Regions from separate parts of the Delftia sp. CH05 genome, predicted to be linked through region 1. Evidence: riboswitches for the same ligand, from Rfam matches in the RefSeq annotation. Region 1 holds a riboswitch; the other holds the start of a gene.
The links. A riboswitch is a leader RNA that binds a small molecule or an ion and turns the genes downstream of it on or off. The one in region 1 is predicted to bind glycine.

Region 1 (7,572 bases):
GGTTGCCTAAAGCATCCTTCAACTGCACGGCCAAGGTGCTGGTGGAGACGCCATTGGCCGCAATCGATGGCGGACTCGCGGCGATTTCAGAACCGGTCGTGCTGGCCGGCAGCCCGGTGAAGCTGTAAGCAACCGGCGAAGGCTGATAAGTCACTGCGCCAGATACCGGGCTTCCACCCAAGGGAAGATTGGAGAACGTGGCACCAGCGACTGACGACGACAAGGTCACGGGTGTGGTGAATGTTCCGGCGACACTGCTGCTGGCATTGATGGGAGACGCGCACTTTCCGCTGGAGTCGGTCGTGCAGCTGACTGCGGCGGAGCTGCCATTGAACGTGACACCTGCAGGCGGCGCTGCGAAGGTAACGGTGTCACTGCCCCCCGTCCAGGCATTGCCTTGGCCGTCAACAATGTAGACCTCCAGCAAGTCGCTGCTGCCGACAGGTTGATTGTTGGTCGTCGCCAGAACGCCGGATTTCAGGGCACAGGGAAAACCGGTGACGCTTGCCGCCGTTGAAAGCTGCGAGGTCTGGGCTCCACCGGAATTGCTGTCCGTCACTGTGACCCGCACCTGGCCGCTGAGATACGAAGGAACGGTCAGCGTTCCCGAGGCTCCGGCCATGGTCCCTGAGCCCAGATAGACCTGCGCGTCGTTGGCGCCCGCGCCGGTCGGCGACCAAAAGGCTTCCACCGTATACGGTGCCGGCTCGCTCGCATTGGCATTTGCCGTGATATTGAATGTCCAGGTGCAGGCGGCGGTGTCACTGGCGCCAACGCCAAGGGTCGGGGTCCATCCGGTTTGTCCATTGGCCGTCGTCAGCAAACTGATACCTGAGTTTGCAGCCACAGGCACAGAAAACAGCGTGTTCTGAGAAATCTTGAAGAAATCATGCGTAGTGATACGAATGGCACTTCTCGACTGGCTTGTCATCTTGTTGTTGCCAATCAACCCTGGTGCCGTACCCGCCCCACTAATATTCAACCCGTCCCCGCCGCCAGTGAAATTGTTATCGGTCACCGTCACTACCTGCGTCGTGCCTGAGGCTGCCGTATTCACCGTTGGTGCCGACACATGCATTGGCGATGAAGCGGTATAGGCGGCAATAGGCAGCGAGAAGGTATTACCCGTCACGGCAAGACCAATTCCATTGGCCAGGCTGATCGTTCCATCAACCGACACCACGGCCCTGGGCGCATTTCCACCAGTCGGGCTCAGTGCGATATTCGAATCTTTGATCGTCAATCCGTTGACGGTCATGTTCGACATGACCTGGAAGAACTGCTCGAGCTGCATTCCCCCGATAGGGTTGGGCAGATTCGTTACCGTGAAATTATCGACAACAATGTTGGAAACTGTGCCTGCACCGTTGCTTGCGGCAACGGAAATAGCCGAGCCCTTGTTATTGCCGTAATTTCCATTCCATATCGCGGAATTGATCGTGCTATTGGTAAAGAATACGTTTTGTGCGCCTTGATGAATCTCCGCGTACAGCTCGCAGTTGAACGGCGTCCCCTCTCCCGCAGGGGTTGGCGCCACATTCACCAAGCCGACGCGGTCAATGGTGACATTGTTCGCCGGGGAGCCAACGACGAATACCGCTTCGCCACAGGTCATATTGGGCGAATTGGTGAGCGTGATGTTCTTCCCACCAAGATAAAAAGTTTCCCAGGGGGAGTCCGCCCAGTTCTGGACTTGTATGACTCCCCCGAAATCGATGGTCAACGAGCCCGTGCCGGCTGGCACGGTGCCTTTGAGCCAGTACCAGGCACCACCGGCACCAGTGGTGGTGCCCGTATCGCCGCCGCTGATCATCTGGGTTTGACCACAGGCATTGGTGGCTCCCGTCACGGCGCCGGACTGGGCTCCGCTGATGAATGTATTGGCACAGCGCACGTAAACCGTCTGATTGTCGACATACGGATGGAGGTTTCCCGCCGCATCCTTGGATGTCCCGCTCTGTATGGTCCGTACCGACGTGGTCAGTGTCGGCGCAAAGACGATGGAAACATCGGCACTCGGATCCAGCGTTTGCAGCGTGTAGTTGGCTGCCTGAATGGCCGCTCGCAGCGTACATGCGCCAGCAAAGGTGCCCCCCAGCGTGCTGACACAGGTGGTTGGTGTCGTTGCATTGGCATTGGGAGCATCGCTGTTGTCGGTGACCGTGAAGACGATGGTCGCTGCCAGTGCCGTGGATGAGATACCCGCGCATGAAAGCAGCAGCAAAGAGAAAAGGCACTTCGCTGCACGCCACTTGCGAAAAAATGCCGAACCAGGCAGGCGATTGAGAGCATGCATGATATTCCCCGTTTTCTCAAGGAGATATGACAGGAAAATGATTTTCCCAATGGCAATGGCCATCAGTTGTACCCAGCGCATTTGCATCGCCGTACCTCGAATAGTTCTATTTGAATCACGAGCTCACAACTCACCTTGCAGCCGATGAGGTTGGAAGCAAAATGTTTCGCGCAGATCCTGCGCGTCAATCAAAAAAAGGCGGATTTCCATCAACGCTTGCGCGCTGCTCCACTGCCCGTTGAGCGGACACACCTTCAGTCGGGTTTGCGACGCAAAACATTCCTCCCTCGACAAACCATATTCACCGTGCTTGTATTTTTTCAGTGACGGACCAGTTTCCATGGACCCGCACCTGTGCAACGGTAAGTCGCCTATCAGACATATATACAACCCATGGTTAACCCATGCAGGTCCAATCGACCAGAACATGCACTGACAAACCACTGCACATATCGATAGACTAAATCATGTTTTTTTCTATTTCAATAGTTTTTTTTACATGAAACCAGAGACTCGTACCAGCGCTACGAGGGAGGCACTTGAGCGATCTAGGGAATACCCTGAATCAGCCACACCACATACAGGTAACTGGTGGTATCCCCAATACGACTGGAGCTGGCTGCGCAAGCCACATAGAATCGCCCCTGCAGGAGAGCAGGCGGGCGCCACGGTGCCGAGCCTCACCGAAGGCGCAAACTCCCATACACGCTCAGGTTCCGTACTGCAAACACAACATGCCGTCTGGAGAGCCGCCGCACGCAATGTGCGGCGCACCGAAGGAGCAAGCCCCGTTCCCATGGACGGCGGTGAATCTCTCAGGTACCAAGGACAGGGGGAGCGGCAGCTGCGTCACGACGGACGCCGGCTGCCTGCTATCCAGACCATAGCGGCCAGCTTTCGCGTGACCCGGCACATGCCTTTGAAAGGGCATCGTCATGCGCGTCATCGTTCTCGGAGCCGGCCTGATCGGCACCACGTCGGCCTACTATCTGCAATCCCTCGGTCATGAAGTGACCGTCATCGACCGCCAGGCAGCGCCCGGCGCCGAAACCAGTTTCGCCAACGGCGGGCAGATCTCGGTCAGCCATGCCGAGCCCTGGGCCAACCCCGGCGCACCGCTGAAGCTGCTGGGCTGGCTGGGCCGGCAGGACGCCCCCCTGCTCTTCCGCCTGCGCGCCGACATGCGCCAGTGGCTCTGGGGCCTGTCCTTCCTGCGCAACTGCACGCCCGCGCGCACGCGCCACAACATCCGGCAGATCGTTCGCCTGGGCACCTACAGCCGCGAGGCCCTGCAGCAGCTGCGGTCGGACACCGGCATCCAGTACGAGCAGCGCACGCAGGGCATCCTGCACTTCTACACGAACGCCCGCGAGTTCGAGGGCGCGCTCAAGCCCACCGAGCAGATGCAGGCCCTGGGCTGCGACCGCCGCCTGATCGATGCCGACGAAGCCGTGCGCCTGGAGCCGGCCCTGGCCCATGTGCGCGGGCAGATAGCGGGCGCCACCTATACGGTCGAGGATGAATCAGGCGACGCCAACCTCTTCACACGCGAGCTGGCGCGCATCGCCGCCGCCACGGGCGTGCAGTTCCGCCAGAGCCACCACGTGACGGCGCTGCGCACCACGGGCGCGGGCGCCAGCCGCCATATCGACCATGTGGAGGTGACCAATGCCGATGGCCGCTACGAACGCATCCAGGGCGACGCCTATGTGCTGGCCATGGGCTCGTTCAGCCCGCTGCTGGCCCAGCCGCTGGGGTTGCGCCTGCCCATCTATCCGGCCAAGGGCTACTCCGTGACCCTGCCGGTGCTGGACCCCGCCAAGGCCTATCAGGTCAGCCTCACGGACGACGAGTTCAAGCTGGTGTTCTCGCGCTACACGGGCGCGCAAGGCGACCGCCTGCGCATTGCGGGCACGGCCGAGTTCAACGGCTACGACCGCAACCTGGACCCCGTGCGCTGCGAGGCCATCGTGCGGCGCGTGCAGCAGCTGTTCCCCGGCGCCGGCGATACCGGCCGCGCCCAGTTCTGGAGCGGCCTGCGCCCCGCCACGCCCAGCAATGTGCCGCTGATCGGACGCTCGCCCATCGCCAACCTGTTCCTGAACACCGGCCACGGCACGCTGGGCTGGACCCATGCCTGCGGCTCCGGCATGGCGCTGGCCGACCTGGTCAGCGGCAGGCAGCCAGCGGTGGATTTCGATTTTCTGGGAGCCGCAGCCATGGACCCGGATCGCAGCGCAGGCACGGTGCGCCCGCGCGCGGTCTGAGGTGCAGACGGTGTGTACCGTGTGTACGGCGTGTACGACGCCTAGGCAGTGAACACCGTCAACACCCCGGCGAAGCGGTGCAGGCGGGCGTCCATGATCTCGGCTTCGGCGACGAAGCCGATCAATGGCACATCGCCCAGTGCGTGGCGCAGGGTGCGCAGTTCGGCATCGGGGCCGCCGAACAGGCCGCCGCCGCGGCCCCGGCAACTGATGTAGATGGCGCCACGGATGCGGGGCTGTGCCTCGCCTTCGGGCGCCGCCTCCTCGGGCTCCGCCGCATCGCGCAGCGCAGCGCCCAGTTGCAGCAGTTCCTGGCGCGCGACCTGGGCCTGGCGGCGGCAGAAGATCACCGAATGCCCGGCCTCCACGGCCGATGACAGGGCCACGCCCTGGCGCAGCGGGTCCAGTCCGACCAGGGTCAGCACCTGGGCCTCTTCGGTCAGCACGCCGTGGGCCAGGCCCCGGCCCGGCGGCGCAATGGCCGCCAGCGTGGTGCGGACCGTGGTCAGCGCGGGCTGCCAGTCGCTGCCTTCCAGCTCCACGCCCAGCAGTTGCAGCAGGCGCTGCAGGGCCGGATCGCCATCGAGCCCGGTGACCAGGGCCCCGCGCGCCTCGGTGATCTCCAGCCCCTCGCCCAGCGGCACGCAGCCCTGGGCCATGCCCGTGATGCAGGGCACGCCGGCACCGAAGGCCACGCCTGAAAAGCCACCACGAAAAATGCCGCGCGCGTCCGCATGCTGCGCATGCAGATCCTCGGTACGGCAGGCGATCTGCACGCCCTCCACGCCATCTTCCCCGTCATCGCCCACGCCGCCGAACAGCAGGCCGGACTCGGTGCGCTCGGACAGCTCGTACAGCAGCTCGGCCAGCTCGGGCTGGCCGCCTGCGGCATGGACCAGGGCCGAATGGGCGGTGAAGCCGGCCTCGCCGCCAGGCGCATGCAGGGGCGCCAGGCCCGAATACAGGCGGTAGTGGGCGGCCGGTACATCCAGCAGCATCACCGCGAGCGCGGTTCCTGACAGGTACTCATGCGACATGGCCAGAACGCCGCCGGCCGAGCAGCCGGCCCAGTCCGCCACATGGGGCAGGGCCCTGGCCAGATGCTGCAGCAGCGGCCGTGCGTGGGCGGCATGCGCATGGGACAGGTACACCAGTCCCAGACGGGGCCGCTGCGCGTGGCCGGGCCCGGCCATCTGCAAGCGCAGCTGCTGCAGCACCGCGTCGGCCGCGGCGCGCCAGTCGGAATGGCTGGCATGGCCTACAGGAAACAACGACATACCAACCTTCTTTCTAGCCCCGCCAGCACCCGGCTTGCGGGTGGCTGGGGCCTTGCGCATCCATGGGTCCGGCCCGATCGGTCAACGCGCCGGCCGGCTCTTGGCTGCCGGCTTGCTGGCGGCCGGCGCCTTGGCTCCAGCCTTTGCAGCGGTTTTCCTGGCAGCCGCTTTGGCGGGAGCCTTGGCAGCGGTCCTGGGGGCTTCGGCCTGCGCCGCAGCCTTGGCCGCCGGCTTCGCGGACGGCGCCTTGGCAGGGGAGACCGCCGCCGCCTTGCCCGCCTGCGCAGCAAAGGCGCTGGCCTGTGCCGCCATGCGGTCCATGGTGGCCTTGGCCAGGTCACCGGCCATGCCGGTGGCGCGCTGGGCGGCCGCCACGGCCTCCGGGGCCATGGGCTCGGCCATGGCCTTGGCGGCGATCTGCTGGAATTGCTGGGTCAACGCGCCCCACCACTGCATGGCCTGGCCCATGGCGGCGGCCTGGGCGGACTCGTCCTTGGGCGCCGCAGTCTCCGCGGCTGCGGGTCTGTCGGCGGCCTTGGCCGCCTCGGGGGCTGCAGGCGGCGCGGCAGCGGCCTGTGCGGGCTCGGGCTGCGGCTTTTCCTTCTTGCTCGCCCGGCTGGCGGCCGAGGACATGGGCCAGTCCGAAAGGTCGCCCTGCCCCGCGCTGGCGGCGCCCTTGGCCGCGGCGGTGGCCGCGGCGGTTGCGGCTGCAGGGAACTGGAAGGCCTGCGCCAGCTCGCCCATGCTGACGTTCATGCCCTGCAAGGTGGACAGCGTCATGCGCTGCACTTCCAGGGCCTGGATGGTGGCGGCCAGCGCCTTGCCGTTCTGGTCGAGCCAGAACTGCACGGCCTTGAGTTCGGTGATGCGCTTGTCCACCTCTTCGATGCTCACCGTGGGCGCCACCCATTCGGGCAGGCGCCCCAGGGGCCGGGCGGTGGCCGATCCTGCACTCTGGGCCAGGCCCTGCAGGAAGTCGAAACCGGGGATGAACTTGCCGAAACCGAAGGAGGACGCATCACTCATGGCAGCACTCGCTAGGACTGGGTTGGAAGAACATGCCGGTGAAGCACACCGGCCATGCGCTCAGCTTAACCCAGGCACACGCCAAGTCCATCGCAAGTCATGCACGGCCCGCTGCGCACAAACCCGGTGGATGACAAAAAGCTCAGTGGGAGTGGCCGGCATGTCCGCCGTGTCCGCCATGCGCGCCGCCCTGCGCAGCCGATGCCGCACCTGCGCCGGGCGCCATGGCGCGCACGGGGACCTGCAGGCTCAGGCGCGAGGTCTCGCCCTTGGCGTCCTTGAACACCAGGGTGATGGGTACCTGACTGTCCTTGAGCAGCGGGCTCTTGAGCTGCTGCAGCATGACGTGGTAGCCGCCGGGCTTCAGGTCCACGGCCACGCCCTTGGGCAGGTCCAGGCCGTCGATGGCGCGCATGCGCATCACATCGCCTTCCATCTTCATTTCATGCACCTCGGCCACGCCGGCGGCGGGCGACTCCACGCCCACCAGGCGCAGCGGCTCCTCGGCCGTCAGGCGCATGAAGGCGCCCGTGGCCTGCTGGCCCGGCACGCTGGCACGCGCCCAGGCGGCGTCGGCCTTGACATGGGCCGCATCGGCATGGGCATGGGCCAGGCCCATGGACAGGGAGGCGGCGATCAGGAAAGAGGTGGTCCATTGACGCAGTGTCATCACGGTTTCTCCAGAAATTTCAATGCATTGCGGCAC
Region 2 (7,572 bases), on a different contig from region 1:
GCATGCCAGCCCTTGATGGCCAGCAGGCCCGCGTACTCGCCCTGGCTGCCGGCATTGGGCTGCAGGCTGATGCCGGCGTAGCCCGTGGCCTGGCACAGCCAGTCGCGCAACTGCTTGTCCAGTTCCGCATAGCCCTGCTGCTGGTCGGCCGGGGCAAAGGGGTGCACCTGGGCGAATTCGGGCCAGGTGATGGGAATCATCTCGCTGGTGGCGTTGAGCTTCATGGTGCAGGAGCCCAGCGGGATCATGCTGCGGTCCAGCGCCAGGTCCTTGTCCGACAGCTGGCGGATGTAGCGCAGCATGGCGGTCTCGGAGCGGTGGGTGTTGAACACCGGGTGCGTGAGGAAGGCGCTGCTGCGGCGCAGTCCGTCGGGAATCAGCGGCTCCACGCCCTTTTCGAAGGCGGTGAAGCTGGGCAGGGCCTGGCCGTCCCGGGCGAAGATCTTCCACAGCAGCTCGACATCGGCGCGCGTGGTGGTCTCGTCCAGCGAGATGCACAGGTATTCCTTGAAATACACGCGCAGGTTGGCGCCCAGGGACACGGCACGCTCCACGATGGCCTGGGTGGCCGCGCCCGTGTGCAGGCTCAGCGTGTCGAAGCTGGGCGCCTCGCGCAGCGGCGCGCCCAGCTCGGCCAGGCCGCGCGCCAGGATGGCCGTGTACGAGGCCACGCGGCGGGCGATGCGCTCCAGGCCCTCGGGGCCGTGGTAGACGGCGTACATGCTGGCCACCACGGCGGGCAGCACCTGGGCCGTGCAAATGTTGGAGGTGGCCTTTTCGCGGCGGATGTGCTGCTCGCGCGTCTGCAGTGCCAGGCGGTAGGCGGGCTTGCCGTGCACGTCCACGCTCACGCCGACCAGGCGGCCGGGCAGGGAGCGCTTGAACTCGTCGCGGCAGGCCATGAAGGCGGCGTGCGGGCCGCCGGCGCCCATGGGCATGCCAAAGCGCTGGGTGGTGCCCACCACGATGTCGGCACCCCATTCGCCGGGCGGCGTGATCAGGGTCAGCGCCAGCAGGTCGGTGGCCACGATGAAGGCGGCCTGCTTGCCATGGGCCTTGTCCACGTCGGCGCGCAGATCGTCGATGCGGCCGCTGGTGGCAGGGTACTGGGCCAGCACGGCGAAGTAGTCGCCCTCCATCAGCTGGTTCCATTCCTCCAGCGAGTTGGCCAGCAGCACCTCGATGCCCAGCGGCGCGGCGCGCGTCTGTATCACCTCGATGGTCTGGGGGTGGGCATCGCCGGCCACCACGAAACGGTTGCTCTTGCTTTTGACGGAGCGCTTGGCCAGCGTCATGGCCTCGGCGGCCGCCGTGGCCTCGTCCAGCATGGAGGCGTTGGCAATCGGCATGGCCGTCAGGTCGCAGACCATGGTCTGGAAGTTGACCAGGGCCTCCATGCGGCCTTGCGAGATCTCGGCCTGGTAGGGCGTGTAGGCCGTGTACCAGGCGGGGTTCTCGAGAATGTTGCGCAGGATGACTCCGGGCGTGTGCGTGCCGTAGTAGCCCTGGCCGATGAAGCTTTTGAGCAGCTGGTTGCGGCCTGCCAGCGCCTTGAGTTCGGCCAGCGCCTGGGCCTCGGTGGCCGCTGGCGGCAGCGCCATGGGCTGGTGGCGCCGGATGGAGGGCGGGACGATGGCGTCGATCAGCGCATCGCGCGATGCCGCGCCGATGGCGCTGAGCATGTGGGCCTCGTCTTCGGGCGCGATGCCGATATGGCGGGCCACGAATTCGGTGGCGTTCTCGAGGGCGGCAAGGGGCTGGGTGGAGGACATCAGCATGGAGGGACCTGTCTCAAAAGCTGAAAAGCGCCAGGGCGGGCCCTGGCGCCCGTCCTGGCCGGAAAGTGGCGTCAGTTGCTCTGGGCAAAGGCCGTGTAGGCGGCTTCGTCGAGCAGCGCGGCCAGCTGGCCTGCGTCGCTGAGCTTGACCTTGAAGAACCAGCCTTCGCCCAGCGGGTCGCTGTTGGCCAGGGAGGGGTCGTCGCGCAGGGCCTCGTTGACTTCGACGATCTCGCCGCTGACGGGCATGTAGACATCGGCGGCGGCCTTGACGGACTCGACCACGCCGGCCACATCGCCCTGGTTGAAGCTGGTGCCCACGGCGGGCAGGTCGACGAACACCACGTCGCCCAGCGCGTCCTGCGCGTGGAGGGTGATGCCGACGATGGCCGCGTCAGGGTTGGCGGCGTTGATCCACTCGTGGTCCTTGGAATACTGGATGCTCATGGCTTGCTCCGATAGAAACTGAAAAAACCTGTGAAAGGCGGTTTGAGAAAGGTCAGTGCGCACTGTAGCGGCATGCGATGGCAGGAAAAACGAATCCGCCGAACTCGATCCACGGCAAGCGCGCAGGCTGTCCTCAACCGCGGTGATAGCGGGGCGCCACGAAGGGCGTGGCCTGCACCTGCATGGGCACGGCCTTGCCGCGCACCATGGCCTGCAGCGTGGTGCCGACGGCGGCGCTGCCCGGCTCCACGTACGCCAGGGCCACGGGCTGGTTCAGCGTGGGCGACAGCAGGCCGCTGGTGACCTGGCCGACCTTGCGGCCGCCGGCATCCAGCAGCTCCGTGCCTTCGCGCACGGGCACGCGCTCCAGGGCCACCAGGCCCACGCGCTTGCGCGTGAGCAGCTCGGGCGACTGCAGCTGGGCCAGCACGGTGGCCGCGCCGGGAAAGCCGCCTTCGCGCTCGCCACCTGCGCGGCGGACCTTCTGCACGGCCCAGTTCAGGGCGGCCTCGGCCGGGGTGGTGGTCGTGTCCAGATCGTTGCCGTACAGGCACAGGCCGGCTTCCAGGCGCAGCGAATTGCGCGCGCCCAGGCCCACGGGCCTGACTTCGGGCTGGGCCAGCAGGGCACGGGCAAAGGCCTCGGCGTGGCTGGCGGGCAAGGAGATCTCGAAGCCGTCCTCGCCGGTATAGCCGCTGCGCGTGATGTACAGCTCGGCCCCCTCCCAGTCGAAGTGGCCGCCTGTCATGAACACCAGGCCGGCCGTGTCGGGCAGCAGGCGCTCCATGGCGGCTGCGGCCTGCGGGCCCTGCAGCGCCAGCAGGCCCCGGTCGAACTGGGGCTCGATTTCACAGCGCTGGCCGATGCGGGCCTGGATGTGCGCCAGGTCTTCGTGCTTGCAGGCGCCGTTGACGATCAGGAACAGGTCGTCCTCGCGGCGCACGAACATCAGGTCGTCCAGAATGCCGCCCGCCTCATTGAGCAGCAGGCCGTAACGCTGGCGGTGTTCGCCCAGGCCCAGCACGTCCATGGGCAGCAGCGATTCCAGCGCCGCGCCGGCATCCGGGCCGCGCAGGCTGATCTGGCCCATGTGCGAGACATCGAACAGGCCTGCCGCCTCGCGCGTGTGCAGATGCTCGGCCATCAGCCCCTGCGGGTATTGCACGGGCATGGAGTAGCCGGCAAACGGCACCATGCGCGCGCCCAGTTCCTGGTGCAGGTCGAACAGCGGGGTCCTGAGCAGATCGGTGGTGGAGGCAGCGGACAAGGAGGGCTCTCTTTCAGGCAAGGAACAAGGCATAACGCCATCCCGGTCCTCCGGGATGTGCTGCCCTGCTGTCCGCTTTACCTGAGAGATTCACCCGCACCTTCCATGCGTGGGGCTTGCTCCTTCGGTGGATGGGGCACACCGCCGTGCCCTGCATCTCTCTCCAGCTAGGAACGCCTGCGGCCGTGGCGGCAGGCGGTGCCAGTCCTTTTGCCTGAGCGTTCGGGAAACCCTGCGCCTTCGGCGGTGCCGCTGCCTGCGACCGTTGCGGCCGGGCGGGCACTCTCTCCTGACCGGCGCATTCTAGCTGCGGCCAGCGTCCGCGCGGCTTCGGGATTTCCGCGGGCCGACTGCAACTCCATGCGCTTGCCTGCATGGATGCATTTGCAAATTGCATAACTGTCTAAAAAATCTCCTACATTGAGGTGCATCGATATATGAAATCTCGTGAGCGAGAAGGAAAAAGCGCACATGCAGCAGACGCTGGGAGACACATTGGCCTGGCCGGCACGTTACCTGCCGAACAAGGAAGCCCTGGTCGCATGGGAGGGCGGCGAGCGCCGCGCCTGGACCTACGCCCAGCTCGATGCCGAAGTCAACCGCCACGCCCACGGCCTGGCCGAGCTGGGCATAGGCCATGGCGACGTGGTCGCGGCCTTTCTCTACAACACGCCGGCCTTTGTCTTCACCATGCTGGCGGCCGCGCGCCTGGGCGCCATCTTCAACCCCATCAACTACCGCCTGGCGGCGCAGGAGCTGGCCTTCATCCTCAAGGACGGCGCAGCGCGTGCCCTGGTCTTCGAGCACGAGGGCGGCGAGGTGGCCGCACGCGCCCAGGCCCTGCTCAAGGCCGAAGGCGGCGGCACTGGCACGGGCATCGAGCACTGGATCTTTGCCGACGATGCCCCGGCCGACCCGCTGCCGGTCTGGGCCACGCAGCGCCTGTCCGCCCTGGCCAGGGGCCGCAGCAGCGCGCCGCCCCAGGCCCATGTGCGCGAGAGCGACCCCTGCATCCTCATGTACACCAGCGGCACCACGGGCCGGCCCAAGGGCGTGCTGCATACGCACCGCAGCAAGCTGGCGCACAACGCCCTCATGCACCAGACCATGCAGTTCACGCGCGACGACGTGGGCCTGGCCATGGCGCCGCTCAACCACACGGCCGAGCTGCACACCAGCTTTCTGCCGCGCCTGCAGGCCGGCGCCACCCAGGTGCTGCTGCGCCGCTTCGACGTGGCCGAGGCCTGGCGCCTGATCCGCGAAGAGCGCGTGAGCTTCTTCTTCGCGGCGCCCACCATGATCACCATGCTGCTGGCCGAACCCATCGCCTCGCCTGAGCAGGCGCCCGCGCTGAGGCTGGTGGAGTACGGCGGCGCCTCCATGGCGCCGCACCTGATCCGCGAATGGACGCGCAAGGTCGGCAGCGACCTGGTCCAGGTCTACGGCACCACCGAGATGGGCCCCTGCATGTCCGTCCTGCTGCCGCGCGAGCAACTCTCGCACGCGGGCTCGGCCGGGCTGCCCTCCATGGGCCATGACCTCATCGTGGCCCGCTTGCGCGAAGACAACGCCCCCACCGACCCGGCCGAGGCCTGCCTGCCCGGCGAGGTGGGCGAAATCCTCGTGCGCGGCCCCTGCATGATGGCCGGCTACCTCAACCGCCCCGACGCCAACACCCGCGCCCTGGCGCACGGCTGGTACCACACGGGCGACCTGGGCCACATCGACGACGACGGCTATCTCTGGATCCGCGACCGCATCGACTACATGATCAATTCGGGTGCCGAGAACGTCTATCCCCGCGAAGTGGAAGACGCCCTGGTCGAGCATGCCGATGTGCTCGAGGTCGCCGTCATCGGCGAGGCCGACGAGCGCTGGGGCCAGATCGTCGCCGCCCACGTGGTCGCCAAGCCTGGCGCCACGCCCACGGCCGAGGCGCTGGACGCCTTCCTGGTCCACGGCGACCGCCTGGCTGCCTACAAGCGCCCGCGCCGCTACCACTTCCGCGAGGCCCTGCCCAAGACGGCCAGCGGGAAGATACAGAAGCAGTTGCTGAGGGTGGTGGTGGCAGCCTGAGGCTGCGGCCTGCGTTTACTTCTGCGCAGTACAGCACTGCGCCATCGAGTTGCGCAGCCACCGATGCATGGCATCCCCCTGCTTGCGCACATGCCAGGCCTGCTGGTAGGCAAACCGGGGCAGCTCCAGCGGCGGAGCGAAGCGGCGCAGCGTTTTGTGGCGGCGCAGGTCGCCAATGGCGCGGCTGCCCACGGTCAGCACGAGGTCGGTGCCTGCCAGCACCTCCAGCGCCGCGCTCCAGTGGGGCAGGGCCAGCACCACGCGGCGGCTCAGGCCTTGGGCGGCCAGCGCCCGTTCGATCTCCTCGCTGGCGTCGGGCCGCATGGCCAGCATGACGTGCGGGCGCTGCAGCCAGTCTTGCAGTGACAGCCCGCCGCGTGCCGGCAGCACGGCCTGGTCGGCCACGCTCACGAACTGCTCCTGGAACAGATCCTGCACCTCGATGCCCTCGGGCAGGTCGGGTACGTCGGGGAAGGGTCCCAGGGCCAGGTCCAGTTCGCCATCGGCCAGCTGGGCCAGCATCACCTCGCGCGTGGACTGGCTGATGGCCAGGTCCAGCCCGGGTGCGTGCTGGCGCAGATGCCGCATCAGCGGCGGCAGCACGATGCGTGATGCGTAGTCCGACAGCGCCAGCCGCAGCCGTCCGCGTGCGTGGGCCGGGTCGAACTCCGCCTGTGCCAGCAAGCCGTTGAGGCTGCCCAGCGCATCCGCCAGCGGTTGCACCAGGCCTTGCGCGCGTGCCGTCAGCGCCATGCGGCCACCGCGCCGCACCAGCAACGGGTCGCCCAGGTGCTCGCGCAACTGCGCCAGCGAATGGCTCATGGCCGGCTGGCTCTTGTGCAGCCGCAGGGCCGCGCGCGTCACATGTTTTTCGGCCAGCAGGGCGTGCAGGGCCAGCAGCAGGTTGAGGTCGATACGGCGCAGTTCATCCATGCCATGAATATAGACCGTGCACACAAACGATTTCCATCAACGTGCTGGATGCGAGAGCATGCAGGCATCGATTGACAGAAGAAGAAAGGTCTTGCCGCATGACAGGTAAAAGCACATTCACCGCCCTTGCTCCCGTGGCCCTGGCGCTGCTGGCGGGGGCCATCCTGCCATTCCAGGCCGCCAGCAATGCCCTGGTGGGCCGTCTGCTGGGCCACCCGCTGTGGGGCACGCTGGTCTCGCTGGCCGTGAGCGTCATGGTCGTGGTGCCTGCACTGTGGGTGCTGCGCGCGCCCGCTCCGGCCATGGCCCAGGCGGCAGCGGGGCCATGGTGGCTATGGATAGGCGGTGTGCTGGGGGCCATCTATGTGGCCAGCGCGGCGGCCGTGACACCCAAGCTGGGCGCAGGCGGCTTCCTGGTTTGCGTGGTGGCGGGGCAGATCGTGGTCTCGGTGCTGGTGGACCACTTCGGCCTGATGGGCCTGGGCGCGCGGCCGGTCAATGCGACGCGCCTGGCCGGCGTGGCCTTGATCCTGGGTGGAGTGCTGCTGGTGGTGCAGGGCGGGACGGCCCGTGCAGCGGCGGCCCCATGAGCGCCGCGAGCACGTACTGCTTCACCGGCGAAGGCCCGGCCTTGCCCGCGTCAGGGGGGCATGCCCGGCGGCACGGCGGCCGGCCTTGCCGCTGGCGGACATTCCTGGCAGGCATCTGCCGTGCCGGGCAGGAGCCGGCCCAGCCGGATGACAAAGCAGGCCCCGCCTCCGGCAGCCGGCTGGAAGAACGCGTCGCCTGCGTGCAGCCTGGCGATGCGCCTGACCACGGACAGGCCCAGGCCATGCCCGTTGACGTGCCGGGTGGCGCTTGCGCGTTCATAGGGCTCGAAAACCTGTCTTGCCGCTTCGGGCGCAAGGCCCGGTCCCTGGTCGCTGACGGAAATCAGCAGGTCACCGGACGCATCGCAGCGGGCGGCCAGGGTGATGTCGCCCGCCTTGGCATATTTGATGGCGTTGCCGACAAGGTTGGAGATGGCGATGCGCACCAGGACAGGGTCGCATTGCCATTGCTGCGGGCCTTG

Region 2: linked by a shared signal. The riboswitch ahead of gcvT (glycine cleavage system aminomethyltransferase GcvT) and the one ahead of GRX31_RS25995 (D-amino acid dehydrogenase) in region 1 are both predicted to bind glycine.

Annotation. Positions count from the first base shown of each region.
Region 1 is NZ_WUMG01000051.1:3,518-11,089, forward strand. It holds partial or broken gene GRX31_RS25985 (beta strand repeat-containing protein) at 1-2,377, opposite strand, end outside; gene GRX31_RS25990 (hypothetical protein) at 2,420-2,638, opposite strand; glycine riboswitch at 3,028-3,138, shown strand; gene GRX31_RS25995 (D-amino acid dehydrogenase) at 3,232-4,563, shown strand; gene GRX31_RS26000 (FIST signal transduction protein) at 4,605-5,840, opposite strand; gene GRX31_RS26005 (PhaM family polyhydroxyalkanoate granule multifunctional regulatory protein) at 5,922-6,866, opposite strand; gene GRX31_RS26010 (copper chaperone PCu(A)C) at 7,009-7,536, opposite strand.
Region 2 is NZ_WUMG01000008.1:148,976-156,547, reverse strand. It holds gene gcvP (aminomethyl-transferring glycine dehydrogenase) at 1-1,778, opposite strand, end outside; gene gcvH (glycine cleavage system protein GcvH) at 1,850-2,224, opposite strand; gene gcvT (glycine cleavage system aminomethyltransferase GcvT) at 2,358-3,524, opposite strand; glycine riboswitch at 3,550-3,668, opposite strand; glycine riboswitch at 3,684-3,793, opposite strand; gene GRX31_RS09675 (fatty acid--CoA ligase) at 3,963-5,567, shown strand; gene GRX31_RS09670 (LysR family transcriptional regulator) at 5,583-6,500, opposite strand; gene GRX31_RS09665 (DMT family transporter) at 6,599-7,090, shown strand; gene GRX31_RS09660 (sensor histidine kinase) at 7,141-7,572, opposite strand, start outside.